Regions from separate parts of the Rhizobium sp. 01N424 genome, predicted to be linked through region 1. Evidence: riboswitches for the same ligand, from Rfam matches in the RefSeq annotation. Region 1 holds a riboswitch; each other region holds the start of a gene.
The links. Region 1 has a riboswitch for cobalamin ahead of bluB (5,6-dimethylbenzimidazole synthase). Riboswitches for the same ligand answer to the same signal wherever they lie in the genome.
Positions count from the first base shown of each region.

Region 2: another riboswitch for cobalamin. It lies ahead of cobU (bifunctional adenosylcobinamide kinase/adenosylcobinamide-phosphate guanylyltransferase); the one in region 1 lies ahead of bluB (5,6-dimethylbenzimidazole synthase).
Region 3: another riboswitch for cobalamin. It lies ahead of metE (5-methyltetrahydropteroyltriglutamate--homocysteine S-methyltransferase); the one in region 1 lies ahead of bluB (5,6-dimethylbenzimidazole synthase).
Region 4: another riboswitch for cobalamin. It lies ahead of nrdH (glutaredoxin-like protein NrdH); the one in region 1 lies ahead of bluB (5,6-dimethylbenzimidazole synthase).

Region 1 is NZ_JBFTRK010000008.1:190,866-196,141, forward strand. It holds gene AC1DNK_RS20390 (NADP-dependent malic enzyme) at 1-2,004, shown strand, start outside; gene AC1DNK_RS20395 (DUF2865 domain-containing protein) at 2,129-3,226, shown strand; gene bluB (5,6-dimethylbenzimidazole synthase) at 3,223-3,906, opposite strand; cobalamin riboswitch at 3,950-4,131, opposite strand; gene AC1DNK_RS20405 (TolB family protein) at 4,149-4,979, opposite strand; gene AC1DNK_RS20410 (NYN domain-containing protein) at 5,013-5,276, opposite strand, start outside.
Region 2 is NZ_JBFTRK010000002.1:94,736-100,011, forward strand. It holds gene cobN (cobaltochelatase subunit CobN) at 1-1,324, opposite strand, end outside; gene cobW (cobalamin biosynthesis protein CobW) at 1,328-2,374, opposite strand; gene cobU (bifunctional adenosylcobinamide kinase/adenosylcobinamide-phosphate guanylyltransferase) at 2,380-2,892, opposite strand; cobalamin riboswitch at 3,175-3,565, opposite strand; gene AC1DNK_RS06170 (chloride channel protein) at 3,788-5,276, shown strand, end outside.
Region 3 is NZ_JBFTRK010000004.1:217,971-223,246, reverse strand. It holds gene metE (5-methyltetrahydropteroyltriglutamate--homocysteine S-methyltransferase) at 1-1,359, opposite strand, end outside; cobalamin riboswitch at 1,462-1,657, opposite strand; gene AC1DNK_RS13775 (response regulator) at 1,734-2,408, opposite strand; gene AC1DNK_RS13770 (sensor histidine kinase) at 2,565-4,028, opposite strand; gene AC1DNK_RS13765 (peroxidase family protein) at 4,403-5,276, shown strand, end outside.
Region 4 is NZ_JBFTRK010000004.1:223,324-228,599, forward strand. It holds gene metE (5-methyltetrahydropteroyltriglutamate--homocysteine S-methyltransferase) at 1-892, shown strand, start outside; cobalamin riboswitch at 1,043-1,267, shown strand; gene nrdH (glutaredoxin-like protein NrdH) at 1,520-1,741, shown strand; gene nrdI (class Ib ribonucleoside-diphosphate reductase assembly flavoprotein NrdI) at 1,754-2,164, shown strand; gene nrdE (class 1b ribonucleoside-diphosphate reductase subunit alpha) at 2,134-4,293, shown strand; gene nrdF (class 1b ribonucleoside-diphosphate reductase subunit beta) at 4,505-5,276, shown strand, end outside.

The DNA of each region.
Region 1 (5,276 bases):
ATGGAAGGCAAGGCCGTTCTCTTCAAGAAATTTGCCAATATCGACGTCTTCGATATCGAGGTCGATGCCTCGACCGTCGAGCAGATGGTCTCGACCGTCGCCTCGCTGGAGCCGACCTTCGGCGGCATCAACCTCGAAGACATCAAGGCGCCGGAATGCTTCGAGATCGAACAGCAGCTGCGCGCAAAGATGCGCATTCCCGTCTTCCATGACGACCAGCACGGCACCGCGATCATCGTCGCCGCCGCCATCCTCAACGGCCTGGAACTGGCCGGCAAGTCGATCAGCAACGTCAAGATCGTCACGTCTGGCGCTGGTGCTGCGGCGCTCGCCTGTCTCAATCTGCTCGTCGAACTCGGCGCCAAGCGCGAGAACATCTGGGTCCACGATATCGAAGGCCTCGTCTACGAGGACCGCAACGTGCTGATGGACCAATGGAAAGCCGTCTACGCGCAGAAGAGCGATACCCGCACGCTCGCCGAAAACATCGGCGGCGCCGATGTGTTCCTCGGCCTCTCTGCTGCCGGCGTTCTGAAGCCGGAACTGCTCGAGCAGATGGCCGAAAAGCCGCTGATCATGGCGCTCGCCAACCCGACGCCGGAGATCATGCCGGAACTCGCCCGTGCCGCCCGGCCGGACGCGATGATCTGCACCGGACGCTCGGACTTCCCGAACCAGGTCAACAACGTTCTCTGCTTCCCCTTTATCTTCCGCGGCGCGCTGGATTGCGGCGCCGAGGAGATCAACGAAGCGATGAAGATGGCAGCCGTCCGCGCCATCGCTGGCCTCGCCCGTGAAGAGCCGTCCGATGTCGCCGCCCGCGCCTATTCCGGCGAAACGCCGATCTTCGGACCGAACTACCTGATCCCTTCGCCCTTCGATCCGCGCCTGATCCTGCGCATCGCGCCTGCTGTCGCCAAGGCAGCGGCCGAGAGCGGCGTCGCACGCCGTCCGATCACCGATTTCGACGCCTATCTCGACCAGCTGAACCGCTTCGTCTTCCGCTCCGGCTTCATCATGAAGCCGATCTTCACGGCCGCCAAAGCCGCCGAAAAGAAGCGGGTGATCTTCTCCGAAGGTGAAGACGAACGCGTGCTCCGCGCCGCTCAGGTTCTCATCGAAGAAGGCATTGCCGAACCGATCCTGATCGGCCGTCCGCAGGTCATCGAAACCCGCCTGCAACGCTACGGCCTGCGCATCCGCCCGCTTTCCGACTTCGCCGTCATCAACCCGGAAGACGATCCGCGTTTCCGCGAATATGTCGATCTCTATCTGTCGCTCGTCGGCCGCCGGGGCGTCATCCCGGAAGCGGCCCGCACGATCGTGCGCACCAACACCACCGTCATCGGTGCGCTGGCGCTGCGCCGCGGCGAAGCAGACGCGCTGATCTGCGGCCTCGAAGGCCGTTACGAGAAGCACCTGCGCGACGTTCGCCAGATCATCGGCAAGCGCAAGGATGTCCGCGATTTCTCGGCACTCAGCCTGCTGATCTCGCAGCGCGGCGCCACCTTCTTCACCGACACCTACGTTACGTTCAATCCGAGCGCCGAGGAAGTGGCGGAATCCGCCGTTCTGGCTGCCGAGGAAATCAAGCGCTTCGGCATCACGCCGCGCGCCGCCCTCGTCTCGCATTCCAACTTCGGCTCGCGCGAAAGCGAAAGCGCAACGAAGATGCGCGGTGCCTTGCAGCTGATCCGTGATGCCGCCCCCGATCTCGAAGTCGATGGCGAAATGCATGGTGAGAGCGCAATCGCCGACGAAATCCGCAAGCGCGTCATGCCGTCCACCACGCTGCATGGCGAAGCCAACCTGCTGGTCTTCCCGAACCTCGATGCCGCCAACATCACGCTCGGCGTCGTCAAGTCGATGACCGACGGCCTGCATGTCGGCCCCATCCTGCTCGGCACGGCGCTCCCGGCACACATCCTGGCACCGTCTGTCACTTCGCGCGGTGTCGTCAACATGGCGGCTCTGGCCGTGGTCGAGGCCCAGCAGCCGGCGTGATTTGCCGTCGATCGGAAAAATGCGTTAGGATTCCTTCGTTAGCTTGTTAACGGAAGGCAGCTAGACAGAACGGATGCGGCAAATGCTCTGCCGCTTCCGGTTTACTATGCTGCGGGATGATACCGTGAAACGCCGAAGCCTGACCCTTGCTCTCTTTCTCGCTGCTGCCGCGCCCGCGGCGGCGCAGACCAGCGCGATCTGCGAAGATCTGCGCGGACGCCTTGCCGACCTGCCGCAGGTGATCGGCAACGGCCCGGAGATCCGCCAATATGCAAGCGCCATAGCCGAACAGAACCTCGAGCTCCGCAAGCTGCGCAACGACCTGCGCAGCAACGGCTGCAGCGTCGACAGCATGGTTGTCATCGGCGGCGAGAACGACCGCTACTGCAGCGACCTGCAGGAATCGGAATCGCGGATGATCGACAACATCCACTATCTCCAGGACCGCCGCAATCAACTGCGGGRGGCCGGCGGCACCGGTGTCAACGAACGCCGCGAACTGATGGCCGCCCTCGACGATAACGGCTGCAACGACGATCCGGGCTATCAGCCGGACGAGCGCGCCTATGTCCCGGCGCCAAGCACCGAAGAACAGGCGATGCGCGGCGATACCTTCATTCCGCTCGGCAACGGCGAGGAAGGCAACACGCAATATGGTGTGCCGCGCGGCGAGATGATGTCGCATGTCAGCACCATGTGCGTGCGCAGCTGCGACGGCGGCTTCTTCCCGATCAGCACCAATGCGACCTCGATCGATTTCAGCCGCGACGCCTCGACCTGCTCGAAAATGTGCCCCGGCATCGAGACCGAGCTGTTCTATCAGGACGTCTCCAACACCGACGCGGCCAACATGATCTCAGCCGCGACTGGCGCGCGCTACAGCGCCATGCCAAACGCCTTCGCCTACAAGAACCGGGCGCCCGGCGAGAAATCCTCCTGCAGCTGCAATCTGACCGCCTATTACGAACAGATGCGCAAGAACCAGACGGTCAGCGCGCCGCCGCCAAAGGGCTCGATCACGACAATCACCACCAAGCCGCCGGCAACGGCAGCCCCCGCACCGGCTGCGCCGCAGGCACAGGTACCGGACCGTCCCTACGACCCCGGCAACAGCAAGGTGCGCCAGATCGGCCCACAATTTCTCGCGGGCGACCAGGGCAGTATCGATCTGAAGAACCCGGCCACCTCAGGCCCGCAGCCGCAGCAGCAACAGCGGAATTAGCGGCGGCCCCAGCCATCGCGGAAGATCAACTCGTCGAGCGAAAGCCGCTGCCGCCAGCCTTTGACGGCCAGCTCGGGCTCGCTATGGAGCGTATCGACATAGCCGATGCAGAGCCAGGCGACGATCTCGACATGCTCGGGCACGCCGAGAATGTCCTTGAGTTCGCTCTCATGGAAAATGCTGACCCAACCGACGCCGATGCCTTCGGCCCGTGCTGCGAGCCAGAGGTTCTGCACCGCACAGACGGTTGAATAGCTATCCATCCGCGGATTATGCGTCCGCCCCAGCACGACGTCACCGCTGCGTGACGGATCGCAGGTGATGCAGATGCCGAGCGGCGCCTTGAGGATGCCCTCGAGCTTCAGGGAACGGTATGTCGCCTGCCGCTTACCGTCGAACATCCCGGCAGCCTCGCGGTTAGCCCGGTCGAAGGCATTCCACACGCGCTGGCGCACACCGGCACCTTCGACGACGATGAAATTCCAGGGCTGCATGAAGCCGACCGAGGGCGCGTGGTGTGCGGCCTCAAGCAGCCGCATCAGCACATCGGATGGGATGGGATCAGGCAGAAACTGGTCGCGCACATCGCGCCGGGTCATGATCGCCCGGTAGACGGCGTCGCGCTCGTCAGCGGAAAAGGCAGACGCGCCTTCAAGCGCATCCTTGTTCATGGGCCGCATCGTCAAATCCCCAACAACGCAACCGCCCCGCCGTCCGCGCGGGATCAGTCTATGATGCCAGGCCGGTCTTCTGACTTGGCGTCATCCGCCCGCCGCAGCCTTCCCGGTGTCAACCAGTGGCATGATGCGGCAGGCGTCGGCCTTACAGCGTTGGGCACGTTCCGGGCTCGCACCGGATTCCCGATTCTCCCGCGGCAAGCGGGCACCTGACAAAAGCCTCATGCCCGCTTTTACGAGACGCTTCAAGTAGCCGGGAAATACCGGACATAGGCAAACTCGTCACCTTCTGGTGACCAGCAGGGAACATTGATCGTGCCCTGCCCGCCGAACAGCTCGAACAGCGTCGTCAGATTGCCGCCGTCCATATCCATCAACCGCAGCCGCACATGCAGGTCGCGCGGATGATCGAAGACGTCAGCGCCGTAGGAAAGCAGCAGCACCTTGTCGTTGGTGGGCGCCGGATGGGCAAACCAGTTGCCGTAATTGTCATGCGTGACCTGCTCCAAACCGGTCCCATCGGGATGAATGCGCCAGATCTGCATCAGCCCCGTGCGGCTGGAATTGAAATAGATCCACTGCCCGTCAAAGGAATAATCCGGCCCATCATTGCGCCCCTCGCCATGCGTCAGACGCCGCTCGGCGCCGCCATCGACGGAAATCGTATAGATGTCGAAGAGATCGCCGCGGATGCCGCAATAGGCGAGTTCCTTCCCGTCGGGCGACCAGCCATGCCAGTAGGACGGCAGGTTTTCGGTGATCTGTTTCGGCGCGCCGCCTTCCGACGGTAGCGTATAGATGCAGGATTTGCCGTGCTCGGTCTTGTCGGAAATCACATACTGCCTTCCGTTGGGCGAAATGCCGTGATCGTTGTTGCAGGCAGTGGCAAAGCCGGTATCGACCTGCTGCAGACCGCCCTCACCATCCGGTGACAAACGGTAGAGAAGGCCATCACCGTTCAGCAGCAGGTAGCGGCCATCGGGTGAGAAATTCGGCGCCTCGATCAGCTGCTCCGTCTGGAACACCACCCGGCCCCGACCAGTGCGGATATTGTAGATCTCGACCGAACTGCGCATGCATACCTCCCGCATTGTGCAGCGGCCCGGCCCTCAGCCGTTCCGCTTCATTCTGATTTGCATGCGGTTTGTGCCATGCATTCGCATTTCGATAAAGTCACATTGCTTCAGAAGCGAGCTGAGGTTCGTGGCATCAAAACGCTGCGCCTTGAACTCCGGATCGACCTGCCGCAACAGCGTCCCGAGTTTCGCGATATCGAGCCAGCCTTCGCCCTGCAGCTTGGCCGCCTGCAGCGCCTGGGTGATATAGGGCCGGATATTTGGAGAGGGCTGCAGCGCAATCACCTTCGGCAGCGC
Region 2 (5,276 bases), on a different contig from region 1:
CATCGCCATCATCAGGGAAATCGGCGACACCATAGCCAGCCCCGCGCATCGCCTTCAGCACCTCGACGGTACCCGCAGGCGTATCGAGGCCGACGCCGTTGCCGAGGCGCCCGTCACGGTTCGGATAGTTGGCGAGCACCAGCGCCACGCGCCGCGCCGCAGCCGGCTTGCGCCGCAGCCGCGCCCAGCCGGCTCCGAGCTTGGCCGTGTAGCGCATCCGCCCTTCATCAGGCTGGCTGGTAACGATATTCGCTTCGACAGCCGCGTCATAACGCGCCGCCGACTTGAACGAGACGGCCCGCGCCAAAACCCGTCCATCGACTTCAGGCAGCGCCACGTTCATCCCGAGATCGCGCGCCGACAGCCCCTGCGATGACACGGCCCACGCCTCATGTGATGATGCAGACAGGATTGCCTGCAGCACCACGGAACCGCTTTTTTCCAGCACGGTCGGTTCACGCTGCGCACCCGGCGCGGACACGGCAAAGCCCGTCGTGTTGACCACGACATCGGGAGGGGCCTGATCGAAAATGCTGGCGATGATGCCCTTGGAGACCGGGTCTTTGAGGCTGTAGGCAAAGACCGGCAATGGCCGGAGACCTTCCGCCGCCAGGGCCTCGATCATCGCCTCGACCGGTGCGGTCTCGCCGCTCTGGACGAGGGCTCGGTAGAAGCTGATGGCGGCGATGGGGGCGTCGTTAGATGTAGAGGGGGGTGCCACGTTCCGCAGCATCGCCGCAGACAGCACCCGCCACTCCCCGACACCAACGACTCCCCGCCCCGGCCACCATATCCCGGCCTTCATCAACGGCGCGGCCGCACCGGGCTTTTCACCACCCGACAGCATCGCCGCCGCATAATCCAGCAGCCGCAACGAATTCTCTTCGCCGCCTTCGATCAGGTAAGCCCACAGCGCATTGAGATCATCGAGCGCCACATTGGAAAACGGTGTCAGCCCCGCATCCGGCTTGGAATCCCCCGGCAGAACGGCAATCCGCGCGCCATGCCGCGCCGCGCAGGTATGGAGAGCCTCCAGCGCATAGTGAAAATAGCTGGCACCACCGAGCGCGCGGACAATGATGAGCTTTGCGTGCAGCGCGGTGCGCTCGACATAGGCATCGACCGACATCGGATGCTTGAGACTCATCAGGCTGGCAAGACGAAGCGTCAGCGATGAACCGCCGCCCTGTCCGTGGGCGGCGGCGATGGCCGCAAGCTCCGTATCCGCTGCAGACAGGAACAGGATATCGCCGGGCGACTGGCCAAGATCGATGGCCTCGTCACCGTCGCTGATCGTTCCTTTCTGGGCGAGAAGCAGATGCATGGATCAGACGAGCGCCTCGATGGCCTTGCGCACGGCCGCTTCATCCATGTCATGCAGGCCGATGACGACGAGGCGCGTGCCGCGCGTTTCGTCCATCGCCCAGGCGCGGTCGAAATACTGGTCGATACGGCTGCCGACAGCCTGGATCTGCAGGCGCATCGCCTTGCCCTCAACTGCGGCAAAGCCCTTCAGGCGCAGCACGTCATGCTCTGCAATCACGCCCTTCAGCTTCTCGATGAAACCGGCCGTATCGGCAATCGCGCCGAGCTCGACGACGAAGCTGTCGAACTCGTCGTGATCGTGCGGCGTGCCGTCCTCATGCTCGAGCTCGTGATGGGACTTGCGGTTGGCGATATCTTCCTCGGTGCCGACGCCGAGGCCGAGCAAGACGCTGGCCGGAACCTCGCCGTTCTTCGCCTCGATCAGCGCAGGCTTGCGCGAAATGCGCGACGCCACTTCGTCACGGACGCGGATAATGCCTGCGGCATCGAGCAGATCCGTCTTGTTGAGCACGATCAGATCGGCGCAGGTCAGCTGATCTTCGAACAGCTCCTCGATCGGGCTCTCGTGATCGAGCGACTCGTCTTCGGTGCGGCGCGCATCGACGGCATCGTGGTCGTCGGCGAAACGTCCGGCGGCAACGGCGGCGCTGTCGACGACGGTGATGACGCCATCGACGGTGACTTCGCTGCGGATGTCAGGCCAGTTGAAGGCGGCGACCAGCGGCTGCGGCAGCGCCAGGCCCGAGGTTTCGATGACGATATGATCGGGGCGCTGCTCGCGCTCCAGCAGCTTGGTCATCGTCGGAATGAAATCGTCGGCAACCGTGCAGCAGATGCAGCCGTTGGTGAGCTCGATGATATCGTCCTCTGTGCAGTTCTCCGCGCCACAGCCCTTCAACACGTCGCCATCGACGCCGAGATCGCCGAATTCGTTGATGATCAGCGCGATCTTCTTGCCGCCGGTGTTGGAAAGCAGGTTGCGGATCATCGTCGTCTTGCCCGCGCCGAGAAAGCCGGTGATCACGGTTGCGGGGATCTTCTGGTTCATAAACTTCAACCCTTCATTTTCAGCGGCAGCCCTGCCGCAATAAAATACACGTCCGCGGCGGAGGCCGCGATCATCTGGTGCAGCCGTCCGGCATGATCGCGGAAATCCCGCGCCATCCGGTTCTCGGGAACGATCCCGAGGCCGACTTCATTGGAAACAAGCACGAGCCGCGCCCTGGCCTTCGGCAGCCAGGCGGCAAGAGCCGCAGATTCCACCGCCATGTCCCGCTCGCCCATCATCAGATTGGTGACCCAGAGCGTCAGGCAATCGACAAGGATCGCCCGCCCTTCGCCGTCGACGGCCGACAGGCATTCGACAAGCTGCAGCGGCTCCTCATGCGTCGTCCAGGACGGCCCGCGATCGTCCCTATGGGCAGCAATCCGCGCCCGCATCTCGTCGTCCCAGGCCCGCCCGGTGGCGATATAGTGGCGCTCGAGGCCGCTCTCGGTGATCAGCTGTTCGGCGAAACGGGATTTGCCGGAACGAGCGCCGCCGAGAATGAAGGTGGTGCTGCTCATGTGAGGATGGCTCCGGCATCAGCGTATTGGCGTCCACCACACCCACCTCCCTCATTCCTGTGCCTGTCACAGGAATCCAGCCACGGCGCGTCTGCGCCGTGAATGAAACCTAGCAGCAAGGAAATAAGTCTTCTGTGCCCAAGGACTTGGGCACGCTGGATTCCTGTGACAAGCACAGGAATGAGGGAAATCCTCAGGGCCGCACGTAACGGCATGCAAATTCGTGTTTCAGCCATGACAACCTCCGTGCTGGCAGCGGACAGGATTGCCCTTGGGTGGGCTCTTCGCCCGGCACGGTTGGCAGGTCTCCTGGCTCGCGGTTTGAGGCCCCGACAGGGATGGCGCAAGGCCATCCCTGATCGTGCCAGCGGATCTTCCTCGCCTTCCCGGCTGCATTCTCGTGAAAAGGCGGACGATTCGTAGAAATGGAGGCGTCCAGCCCCTGCTGATCACGATGCATTCCAGTGGCTTTTCCGGTGTCCTTGAGCCAACGCCCTGCCACAGAATGCGGCGATCAGGCGGTGGTGCCGGTGCACCGGATGGAAGACCCTGACCGCTCTACAGTCGCGGGGTCGGCTGTGATGAAGACGCCCGGTTTGGGTCCGCCCCGTCACATTCCCTTTTCATCCAGGGCGGCAATCACCGCTCCGGAACCATCCGTTATTGATTTCATCGTTAGGCGCGCGGCAGCGCGAAGTCAATCGAGCCTGACGCGATGGAAAATGCCTCGTCTTAACACGACTGAGTCTACCAAACAGATAGTCTATTAAATTCATTGACTTACGGACAGATTTCGCTTGCCGCCGCCTCGCTTTTGCTGCAATTGCTCGCGAAATCATGCGGCGCACAAAGCGTGCTTCCTTGATCCTGCTCCCCGTCGCCTAGTTCTGTCATCATGCTCACGAAAACCGATATCGGCCGCCTGACGCGGCGCCATCTCAAATTCGATTTGGCGCGGCTGCGCGCGCTGGCGCGGCAGAACGAAATGGGCATGGTTTTCGCCGGTGGCGCGGTCGGCGTCATCTCCGGCTGCGCGGTCACCGGCATGAGCCTGATCTCCCGGGAGATGCACAGCCTCATCTTCGGCATCAGCGATGTCGATCGTCTCAGCTCCTCCGATATCAGCAACAAGCTGCTGCTGCTCTTGGCACCGGTCTGCGGCGGCATGCTTCTCGGCTTGCTGCTCTTCATCCTCAGCAGGACACGCAAGAAGCCGATGGTCGATCCGATCGAGGCCAATGCGCTGCATGGCGGCCGCCTGTCGCTGACGGACAGCATCATCGTGGCGATCCAGAACCTGATTTCCAACGGTTTCGGCGCCTCGGTCGGCCTGGAGGCCGGCTATACACAGCTTGCGGCGGGCCTGGCCTCGAAACTCGGCCTGAAGCTGCAGCTGCGCCGCGCCGATCTGCGCGTCCTCCTCGGCTGCGGGGCGGCGGGCGCCATCGCCGCCGCCTTCAATGCCCCGCTAACCGGCGCCTTCTACGCGTTCGAGCTGATTATCGGCACCTATACGATCGTCTCGTTGACACCTGTCGTCGTCTCTGCCCTACTGTCGACGCTGGTGGCACGGCTGCTCGCAGGCAACGATTTCACCATCGACGTCGGCAGGTTCGGCACTGTGGTGCCCGCCGATTATGTTCCGGCCATTCTGCTTGGCGCCTGCTGCGCCGGTGCCGGCATCCTGATCATGCAGGGCGTTTCCTTTGTTGAGGAATTGGCTCGCAAGAGTTCCGTGCCGACGCCGGTACGCCCGGCGCTCGGCGGCATCGTCGTCGGCCTGCTGGCCACCATCTCTCCGCAGGTGCTTTCGGCAGGGCATGGCGCCCTGCATCTCAACCTGGCGCATCAGGTGGCGATCCCGACGCTCGTCGGCATCCTGCTGTTGAAGTCGCTGGCCTCAGCCGTGTCGATCGGCTCCGGCTTCAGGGGCGGCCTGTTCTTCGCCTCGCTGTTTATGGGCGCGCTGCTCGGCAAGCTCTTTGCCTATTCCGCGCCGTTCTTTGCGCATGCCTCGCTGACACCCGAAGTCTACGCCGTCGTCGGCATGAGTTCACTCGCAGTCGCCATCATCGGCGGACCGCTGACGATGACCTTTCTGGCGCTCGAAATCACCGGCGACTTCCCGATCACCGTATTGGTGCTCGCCGCGGTCATCACGTCCTCGCTCGTCGTGCGCACCACCTTTGGCTACTCCTTCGCCACCTGGCGTTTTCACCTGCGCGGCGAAAGCATCCGCAGCGCTCACGATGTCGGCTGGATCCGCAATCTGACGGTCGACAAGCTGATGCGCGCCGACGTCAAGACCGCCAATGCCGCAACCACTGTCGAAGAGTTCAAGAAGGCTTTTCCCGCCGGCGCCACGCAACGCGTCATCCTTGTCG
Region 3 (5,276 bases), on a different contig from region 1:
CGTCTGCGGAAAGGACCCGATCGTCGTCGTCGGGAACAGCGGCAAGCGGATATCCGTCTGCTGGATCGCCTTGCGCTCGGCGAAACCGGCCTTGCGGCGCTTCATGGTCTCGTCGATCGCTGCAATGCGCTTCCTGACCGCGGGGTCGTTGACCTTCGGCGATGCTGCGCGGGCGGCCGCGGCCCCCGAAGATCTGCCGATGGCATCGGCCACGCAATCGCGGCTCTGCGAAAGCGCCTGCCCCAAAATCGAGAGTTCATCCAGCTTCTGCGTGGCAAAAGCCAGCCATTCCTTGACCTCGGCGTCGACAGCCGTTTCGAGCGCAAGATCGATCGGCACATGCAGAAGCGAGCAAGACGGCGCGATCTCGATCGGACGCGTCTTGGAAAGCGCCTCGACCCGATCGAGCAGTCTCTCGAGATCAGCGCGCCAGATGTTGCGGCCGTCGATGACGCCGAGAGATAATACCCGGTCATCAGGCACCGCCGATACGACCGCATCGAGCTGCTCGGGCGCGCGCACCAGATCGACGTGCAGACCGGCAACCGGCAGCGCCGCTGCTGTCTTGAGATTGTCGCCCAATGCCCCGAAATAGCTGGCGATCATGATCTTCAGGTTCGGAACCAGCTGGTGAAGCGCGCTGTAGGCCGTGGTCAGCGCGTTCCGCTCAGCGTCTGTGAGATCGAGCACGAGGGCTGGCTCGTCGATCTGCACCCAATCGGCACCCGCAGTGCTGAGCTCCGCGAGGATGGCCGCATAGACAGGCAGCAACCGGTCGAGCAGTTCGATCGGATCGAAGCTTGGCTGCTTCGCCTTGCCGAGCTTCAGGAAGGTCACCGGGCCGAGAATGACCGGGCGGGTGTGGACACCGAGCGCCTTTGCCTCCCGGAACATCTGCAGCGGCTTGTTTTCGGTCAGCGCGAAGCGCTGGTCACGGGTGAATTCCGGCACCATGTAGTGGTAGTTGGTATCGAACCACTTGGTCATTTCGAGCGCCGGAACGCCCTCATGATGATGCGCATGGCCGCAATCGCTGTGCTCAGCGCCCACTGAGCCGCGCGCCATGGCGAAATAGATGTCGAGATCGACGGGACCGCCCCTCCAGCCATATTCGGCCGGTACGGCACCGACCATCACCGCCGTGTCGAGTACATGGTCGTAGAGGGAAAAGTCGTTGGAAGGGATGATATCGATCCCCTTCGCCCTCTGCAGCGCCCAATGTTCGGCCCGCAATGTCTTGGCGACGTCGAGAAGTGCTGTCCTATCGGACTTTCCGGCCCAATAGCTTTCCAGCGCGAACTTCAGCTCGCGGTGCTTTCCGATACGAGGGAATCCGAGATTTGCAGTCTTGATGCTCATGTTTCCTTACCCCGAGGGTTGTGGGCAAGGCTTGGGATGACGCATCGGCGCGCGGACACAGGCGTGCCGGTCGCAAAAGCGGCACACCGGACACCCCGCCCGTGGACGTTATCGATCGCGGCAGGTCTCCTGGCTTGCGGGTCAACGCTGCCGTCCGTCTTCCCGGGGCGTCTTCCCCAGTGACATGAATGGACGGCCGCTCGCCGCTTACAGTTGCGGGGGCAGCTCCGGCATTTCCCCCGGATTCCCTCTTAGCTCCGAACCAAAGGTCCGCAGAACCACGATGACACGAGCATGTCGCATCGCGGATCACACGTCAATAGACATAAAGATATGTTTATGTCTTTGTTTCTTTGGTTGGCTGTGCTCGCCGATTACGACAACAGCATCGAGGATGGCGCGCCGGTCTCCGCGGGAGACTGCAGCTTCTGGGCAGCAAGCACCACTTCGACGCGATTGCGGGCATCGAGCTTCTGCATCAGGATCGTCATGTAGTGCTTGACGGTCTTCTCGCTGATATCAAGCATGCTGGCGATTTCGCGGTTGGTCTTGCCCTGCAGCAGGTAGTTGACGATCTGCTCCTCGCGGGCGCTCAGGCGCTTCTGCATCTGCGCCTTGCGGCGCACCTCGGCCGTCTTCATCGACAGGATCACCTTGGTGGCGAAACCCGGCGTGATGAACGTGCTGCCGTCATGCACGGTCTTGATCGCCTCATACAGATCGCGCGCCGTGCTGCCCTTCAGCACATAGCCGCAGACGCCGAGATTGAGCACCTGGATCGCCGTGTCGATATTGGCGGTGGCGGTGAAGACCACGACCTTCGTGCCTTCGTAGTTCTTCTGGATCAGCTCGAGTGCCGCCAGCGTATCGCCCGGCATGCTGAGATCGGTGACAAGAACGTCGGGCCGGTGCTCCTCGACGATCTTCAGTGCGTCGATGGCGTTCTGCCCACGGGCAGTCACCCGAAGATCTTCCTTCGCCGAGTAAAGATTAACGAGTCCATCCAGTAATATTGGATGATCATCAACGAATGCGACCGAGATAGACATAATGACGAATAAACCCCCTCGTCTTCTTTCCGATAGCTCTAAAGTAAACAGAGCCAAACATAAAGACGGATTTTAATGCTTGGTTAACTTCATCGGATTTCTGTCTATTCGATCTGTATGCTTTCAGCCAGTTATCAATTCGGATAGTCCGTCGCCTTATAGGCCAGCTGCGTCAGCCTGCTGCAGCTCCAGCACCATCTCCAGTATCATGCCGCCCCCCGGCCGCTTGGTGACAGCAAGCTTGCCGCCGAAGCTCTCGATCCTCTGCCGGAGGCCATAGAGCCCCATTCCGCCCTCGCGCGCCGCAAACGGCACCGTCCCGGAGGGCAAACCGTCATCCTCGACCGAAATCGCGATGACGGGCATGTCGATCCGACATCGGACACGCTGGCCGTTGCCGCCGGCGTGGCGGTAGGCATTGTTGAGCCCTTCCTGGACGAAACGGTAGATGCAGGTCTTCAGCGCCGGCGGCAGATCGGCATTGGTGCCGCTGGAGACAAAAGCGACCTTGGTCTTGGTGCGCGCCTCATGCTGCCTGATCGCTTCGGCCACCACGTCCTTGGCCCAGAGATGCAGGATCTCAGGCAAGAGCAGCGACTTGGTGACCGTCCGGGCCTCGATCAGCGCTTCACCCAGCGTCTTGCTGGTCTCGTCGAGGAGCCTGGCGCGCTCATCCTTTTTGGTCAGGTCGCGCAGCTCGTCGAGCTGCAGGATCGCCAGTGTCATCAGCTGCACCGGGCCGTCATGCAGATCGGCGCCGATGCGGCGGATGAAGGTCTCGTTGAGGTTGGCGAATTCCATGGAGGCCCGGCGCGCCGTGTCCCTCAGCTCCATCAATTCCTTCGAGGCGGACTCTGCTTCCTCGGCGCGGTGGCTCAGAACCTGCCGCTGATGCTCGATCGTCCGGCTGCCGCGCCTGACGATCAGGAACAGCCCGAGCATGACGACGAAGGAGAACAGCGCCACCGTCGTCCAGGTGACCACCCGCAGCCGCGCGAGCTCATCGACAAAACCGCTCGGATCCTCATGGATCTCGGCCACGCCGATGATCCGCCCCGAAGCCTGGTCATGCAGCGGGCTGTAGATTTCGAGATATTCGGTATTGATGTTGCGGAACGTATGCTCGTCGGCATGAAGATCCGCATAGACGGCGACAATTTCGCCTTTCAAGGCGCGCTGCAGGCCCTCGGGGAAACTGAAGCGGTGGCCGATCATCTGTTTAGTCCGGGAATAGGCAACAGTCCCGTCGGGCGCCCATATCTCGATATGCGGGAAACGCGCCTGGAGATCCGCATCGCCGAACAGCGCGTCGAGATGAGCGATGCTGGCGGCCTTAAGGCGCGTCGAGGCGCCCAGTTCCTGCACCTCAGCCTCAGTCAGGCTCTGAACCAGCAAGGCCGTCGTGCCGGCCTTTCCGCTGAGCGCTTTGTCGGCAACCAGCCGCGTCGTCAGATAGCCCGCAGAAACCGTGGCGATCAGAATAACCAGGCTGCTGGCGATCAGGAACTGCGTGGAAAGGGTCCGCTCGGCGCCCCATCGAAGGATACGCTTAAACAGTCGCGGCGCTTCCGCGCTTTCATCTACGCCAGCATTTCTGGCGCCTAAGTATTCGTCCGGCAAAACGTCCCCCCAAGGCCGATAGCGCTATCATCCTTGCAATATTACCCAAGGAAATAAAGAACCATTTTTGTACTATAGGCCCGTATGAATTCTATCAGACCAAAGGCCAATTCATCATAGGACCTTACTCCCGGAAGGATAAGGACCGAAGACCTGCTTTTGCCGTGGACGAACATCGAAAACATCGTCCGACCATGCGCCGTTCAAAACCCCGGTAACTTTCCGCAAGATCGCATCATCCCAAGCCAGCCCTGCAAGGCGGGCTTTGAAGACATCAGGGGCAATTCAAACCGCCGGGCTCGCAGCGCGATCCGGCGGACAGGACAAGTTTGCGAAAAACCAGGCGCCAGGACAGCGCGCCGACGGAGGGGAAAATGGTTACGCTTGTAAGACACGATCTCGAGTTCATCCTGAAGCAGATCGCCATCGCCGAACAGCATGCGGCCGGTGGTGACCTTGCCGCGCTCGTCGCCGAAGCCGGCGAAGCAGCCGGCGCGACCGGCACCGGTGCGCCGCAGGCGCATCTCCTGCCCTACGGCCTCAGAACCGTCGACGGCAGCTACAACAACCTGCTCGATGGCAAGGAAACCTGGGGCGCAGCCGACCAGCCGTTCACGCCGCTGGTGCAGCCGAACTACGTCAACGAAAATGACGACACACAGATGTTCGGGACACCGCAAAATCCGGTCTACCTGACCAACGGCAACTATACGCCTGGTACACCGAGCGGCAGCCCGATGCTTGCGCCCGGCACAGTCGTCGACGCCGATCCGCGCATCATCTCCAACCTGATCGTCGATCAGACCAGCAACAACCCGGCCGCGATCATGGTCTATGATGCCATGCTCGCCGAGGGCAAGACCGCTACGCGCGCACCGATGCAGGACGCCAATGGCGCGCCCGTCGTCCATGCAACCAATGTCGTCGGCCCCGATGGCACCGTTCTCGCCGCCGCGGGCAGTCCCGTCTATGTCTACACGTTCGAGAACGTCTCGCCCGATATCGGCGACTCCGCGCCTTACAACTCGATGTTCACGCTGTTCGGCCAGTTCTTCGACCATGGTCTCGACCTCGTGGCCAAGGGCGGCGCTGGAACGGTCTACATCCCGCTCTCGCCGGATGATCCGCTCTACAATCCGGCAACCCCGCAAACCAATTTCATGGTTCTGACCCGCGCCAGCCGCGACGCCGACGGCGAAGTGGCTGCCAACACCACGACTCCCTGGGTCGATCAGAACCAGACCTACA
Region 4 (5,276 bases), on a different contig from region 1:
GGAAACCGAAGCAGCCATCCGCTGGCAGGAGGAAATCGGCCTCGATGTGCTCGTTCATGGCGAGTTCGAGCGCAATGACATGGTGCAGTATTTTGGCGAGCAGCTGTCAGGCTTTGCCTTCACGCAGCATGCCTGGGTACAGAGCTATGGGTCGCGCTATGTCCGCCCGCCGATTATCTTCGGCGATATCGCGCGGCCGAAGCCGATGACGACAAGCTGGTGGCAATATGCCCAGTCTCTGACAGAGCGGCCGGTGAAGGGCATGCTGACTGGACCGGTGACGATCCTCAACTGGTCCTTCGTGCGTGATGATATCGCCCGAAGCGAAGCATGCCGGCAGATCGCGCTGGCGATTCGCGACGAGGTCGGTGATCTCGAAAAGGCCGGCGCCAGAATGATCCAGATCGACGAGGCAGCACTCCGGGAAGGCCTGCCGCTGCGGCGCTCGCAATGGAAGACCTATCTCGACTGGGCCGTCGAAAGCTTCCGCCTGTGCTCGACCGGTGTCAGCAACGCGACGCAGATCCACACGCATATGTGCTACTCGGAGTTCAACGACATCATCGATGCTATCGCCGCGATGGATGCGGATGTGATCTCGATCGAGACGTCGCGCTCGAAGATGGAGCTGCTGGAGGCATTCCGCAGTTTTGACTATCCGAACGAAATTGGCCCGGGTGTCTACGATATCCACTCGCCGCGCGTTCCCGATATTGACGATATGACCGGTCTGCTTCTTTTAGCGCGCGAGCGGCTTGGCGATTCGCAGCTTTGGATCAATCCGGATTGCGGCTTGAAGACCCGCAAATGGGAGGAAGTGAAGCCGGCGCTCGTCAATATGGTGGCGGCGGCGCGGTCTTTGCGCGAACGCGTTGCCACGGCAACGGCCTGATCGTCATTGCATTCGAGGAGCCGGCTCTTGCCGGCTTCTCTTTTCCACAGCCAATCCGCATTAATCTTCTGTTATCCACATCACATTCATTTTTTCGGCTTGCGGCACCCGAAACCTGAACCATCCATTGACGTAAAAATAGACTCGCGTACTATATCTAGTGTTCGAGGTTCCTCCGATTCGCAAAGGATCGTGGGCTAAGACGGGAATTCGGTGAGATCTGCCGCAAGGCGGAGCAATGCCGGAGCTGCCCCCGCAACTGTGAGCGGCGAGCATCTGTCCCATTTCGGGTCACTGGGTCATGAAGATCTGGGAAGACCGGGATGAATGTGATGATCCGCAAGCCAGGAGACCTGCCTTGAGCGAAAACGTCCACGGGCGGGGTGTCCGGCTGGCGAGCGATGAGATGTGGGCATGATGCCGCTCTTCGCTTCCTCCGGTGTGTCCCGCATGAGCCACTTCGGGGTGAAGTCTTATGTCTTTGAGTTTCAGATCATACCGGCGCGAATGACGGGCTGCTGACGCCCGGCAATCGGCAACGGCTGTCTTCCTTTTCGATCTTCCCAAGCGCGGACATCGGCGGATGTCCGAACGATATCCCATGCCTTTTAGTCACGAGGTTTTCCCATGAGCATCACCGTCTACAGCAAGCCCGCCTGCGTTCAGTGCACCGCAACCACCCGCGCGCTCGATCGCCAGGGCATCGACTACACGATCATCGACGTTTCCACCGATAGCGCCGCTTATGATCTGGTGCAGGGTCTCGGCTACCGCCAGGTTCCCGTCGTCATCGCCGGCGAGGAGCATTGGGCTGGCTTCCGCCCCGACATGATCAGCGCGCTCGCCTGAGCGGCGGCTGCGATGGGCGAGATCGTCTATTTTTCCAGCCGGTCGGAAAACACTCATCGCTTCGTCGAAAAGCTCGGCCTTCCCGCCCGGCGCATCCCGATATCAGGCGAGACGCTTCAAGCCGTCTCACCCTATGTGCTTGTGGTCCCAACCTATAGCGGTGAGGGCGGCAAGGGAGCTGTGCCCAAGCAGGTGATCCGTTTCCTGAACGATGCGGCAAACCGTTCGAACCTCCGCGGCGTGATTGCCGCGGGCAACAGCAACTTCGGCGAGACCTATGGGCTTGCCGGCGACATCATCGCGAAGAAATGCCAGGTGCCGTACCTCTACAGGTTCGAGCTGCTCGGCACCGCTGATGATGTTGCCAATGTCAAACACGGATTGGAACGATTTTGGACACGGCAGTTCTCGAGCGCCCTGTAAAGGCGCAGGCCGCGGAAACAGGGCTGGATTACCACGCGCTGAACGCGATGCTGAACCTCTATGACGAGGACGGCAAGATCCAGCTGGACAAGGACCGGCAGGCGGCGAAGCAGTATTTCCTGCAGCACGTCAACCAGAACACCGTGTTCTTCCATAATCTCCGGGAGAAGCTCGATTACCTCGTGACTGAGGGCTACTACGAGCAGGAGGTGCTGGATCAGTATTCGTTCAATTTCGTCCGCGATCTCTTCGACCATGCCTATGACAAGAAATTCCGCTTCCCGACCTTCCTCGGCGCTTTCAAATATTACACAAGCTACACGCTGAAGACCTTTGACGGAAAGCGCTATCTGGAGCGCTATGAAGACCGCATCTGCATGGTGGCACTCGCCTTGGCGCAGGGCAACGAGGCCTTAGCGCGCGACATGGTCGATGAGATCATCTCCGGCCGCTTCCAGCCGGCGACGCCGACCTTCCTCAATGCCGGCAAGAAGCAGCGCGGCGAGCTGGTCTCCTGCTTCCTGATGCGCGTTGAAGACAATATGGAATCGATTGGCCGCTCGATCAATTCGGCCTTGCAGCTGTCGAAGCGCGGTGGTGGCGTGGCGCTGTCGCTGACCAACATTCGCGAAATGGGCGCGCCGATCAAGCATATCGAGAACCAGTCCTCCGGCATCATCCCGGTGATGAAGCTGCTCGAGGACGCCTTCTCCTATGCCAACCAGCTCGGCGCGCGCCAGGGGGCCGGTGCCGTCTATCTCAACGCCCATCACCCCGACATCATGCGCTTCCTCGATACCAAACGCGAAAATGCCGACGAAAAAATCCGCATCAAGACGCTGTCGCTCGGCGTCGTCATTCCTGACATCACCTTCGAGCTCGCCAAGAACAACGAGGACATGTACCTGTTCTCGCCCTATGACGTGGAACGTGTCTACGGCGTGCCGTTCACCGAGATTTCGGTGACCGAAAAATACCGCGAGATGGTGGCCGACAGCCGCATCAAGAAGAAGAAAATCAAGGCCCGCGATTTCTTCCAGATCGTCGCCGAAATCCAGTTCGAGAGCGGCTATCCCTACATCATGTTCGAAGACACGGTGAACAGGGCGAACCCGATCGCCGGGCGCATCACCATGAGCAATCTGTGCTCCGAGATCCTGCAGGTCAGCGAAGCCAGCGAGTATAACGATGACCTCTCCTACAAGGTGATGGGCAAGGACATTTCCTGCAATCTCGGCTCGTTGAATATCGCCGCCGCCATGGACTCATCCGATTTCGGCAAGACGATCGAGACCTCGATCCGGGCGCTGACGGCAGTTTCCGACATGAGCCACATCTCCTCCGTCCCGTCGATCGAGAAGGGCAACGACGAGAGCCACGCGATCGGCCTGGGCCAGATGAACCTGCACGGCTATCTCGCCCGCGAGCGGATCCAGTACGGCTCCGAAGAGGGTGTCGATTTCACCAACATGTATTTCTACACGGTGACCTATCACGCGATCCGCGCCTCGAACCGGCTGGCTGTCGAGCGCGGCCAGAGCTTCAAGGGTTTCGAGAATTCCAAATACGCATCGGGCGAATATTTCGACAAGTATACCGAAATAGAATGGAAACCGGCTACGCAGACGGTTACCGACCTGTTCAACGACGCCGGTATCGAAATCCCCACCCAGGAAGACTGGCTGGCACTGAAGACGGCCGTCATGGAAGGCGGGCTTTATAACCAGAACCTGCAGGCCGTGCCGCCGACGGGGTCGATCTCCTACATCAACCACTCGACGTCATCGATCCATCCGATCGTCTCCAAGATCGAGATCCGCAAGGAAGGCAAGATCGGCCGCGTCTATTATCCGGCGGCCTTCATGACCAACGACAATCTCGACTATTACCAGGACGCCTATGAGATCGGGCCGGAGAAGATCATCGACACCTATGCGGCTGCGACCCAGCATGTCGACCAGGGCCTGTCGCTGACGCTGTTCTTCCGCGACACGGCGACGACGCGCGATATCAACCGGGCGCAGATCTATGCCTGGAAGAAGGGCATCAAGACCATCTACTACATCCGTCTGCGCCAGATGGCGCTGGAGGGGACGCAGGTGGAGGGATGTGTGTCGTGTACGCTGTGATTTGAAGCCTTATCGCTTTAGCAACGCTTGAGCCCGGAGCCCCCTCATCCGCCTGCCGGCACCTTCTCCCCGCTGGGGGGAAGGGAACCGAAGCGCCCGTCAGCCCCTTGATTGAGGCGTGTAGGCGGGCACGTCCCCTCTCCCCAGCGGGGAGAGGGTTAGGGTGAGGGGGCCGCGTCCTCCAACAGAACTGATTGAGGAAAGATTCCCCATGAACATGCACGCCAAACCCGTATCCCGCGTCCGCGCCATCAACTGGAACCGCATCGATGACGACAAGGACCTCGAAGTCTGGAACCGCCTGACCGGCAATTTCTGGCTGCCGGAAAAAGTGCCGCTGTCGAACGACATTCCCTCCTGGGCGACGCTGAAGCCGGAAGAGCAGCAGTTGACGATCCGGGTCTTTACCGGCCTGACGCTGCTCGACACCATCCAGAACGGCGTCGGCTCGGTGACGCTGATGGCCGATGCTTCGACCCAGCATGAGGAGGCGGTGCTTTCCAACATCTCCTTCATGGAGGCGGTGCACGCGCGCTCCTACTCGTCGATCTTCTCGACGTTGTGCTCGACGCCTGACGTTGACGACGCCTATCGCTGGTCCGATGAAAACGAGTTTCTGCAGAAGAAGTCGGCGCTGATCATGGAGCAATATGCTTCCGGTGATCCGCTGAAGAAGAAGGTTGCCAGCGTCTTCCTCGAAAGCTTCCTGTTCTATTCCGGCTTCTATCTGCCGATGTACTGGTCGAGCCGCGCCAAGCTGACCAACACCGCCGACATGATCCGCCTGATCATTCGCGACGAGGCGGTGCATGGCTACTATATCGGCTACAAGTTCCAGCGCGCCGTCGACCGCCTGCCGGAGGCCCGCCGCCAGGAGATCAAGGATTTCGCCTTCGATCTGCTGCTGGAGCTCTACGACAACGAGGCCAAGTACACCGAGGCGCTGTATGACGGCGTCGGGCTCACCGAAGACGTCAAGAAGT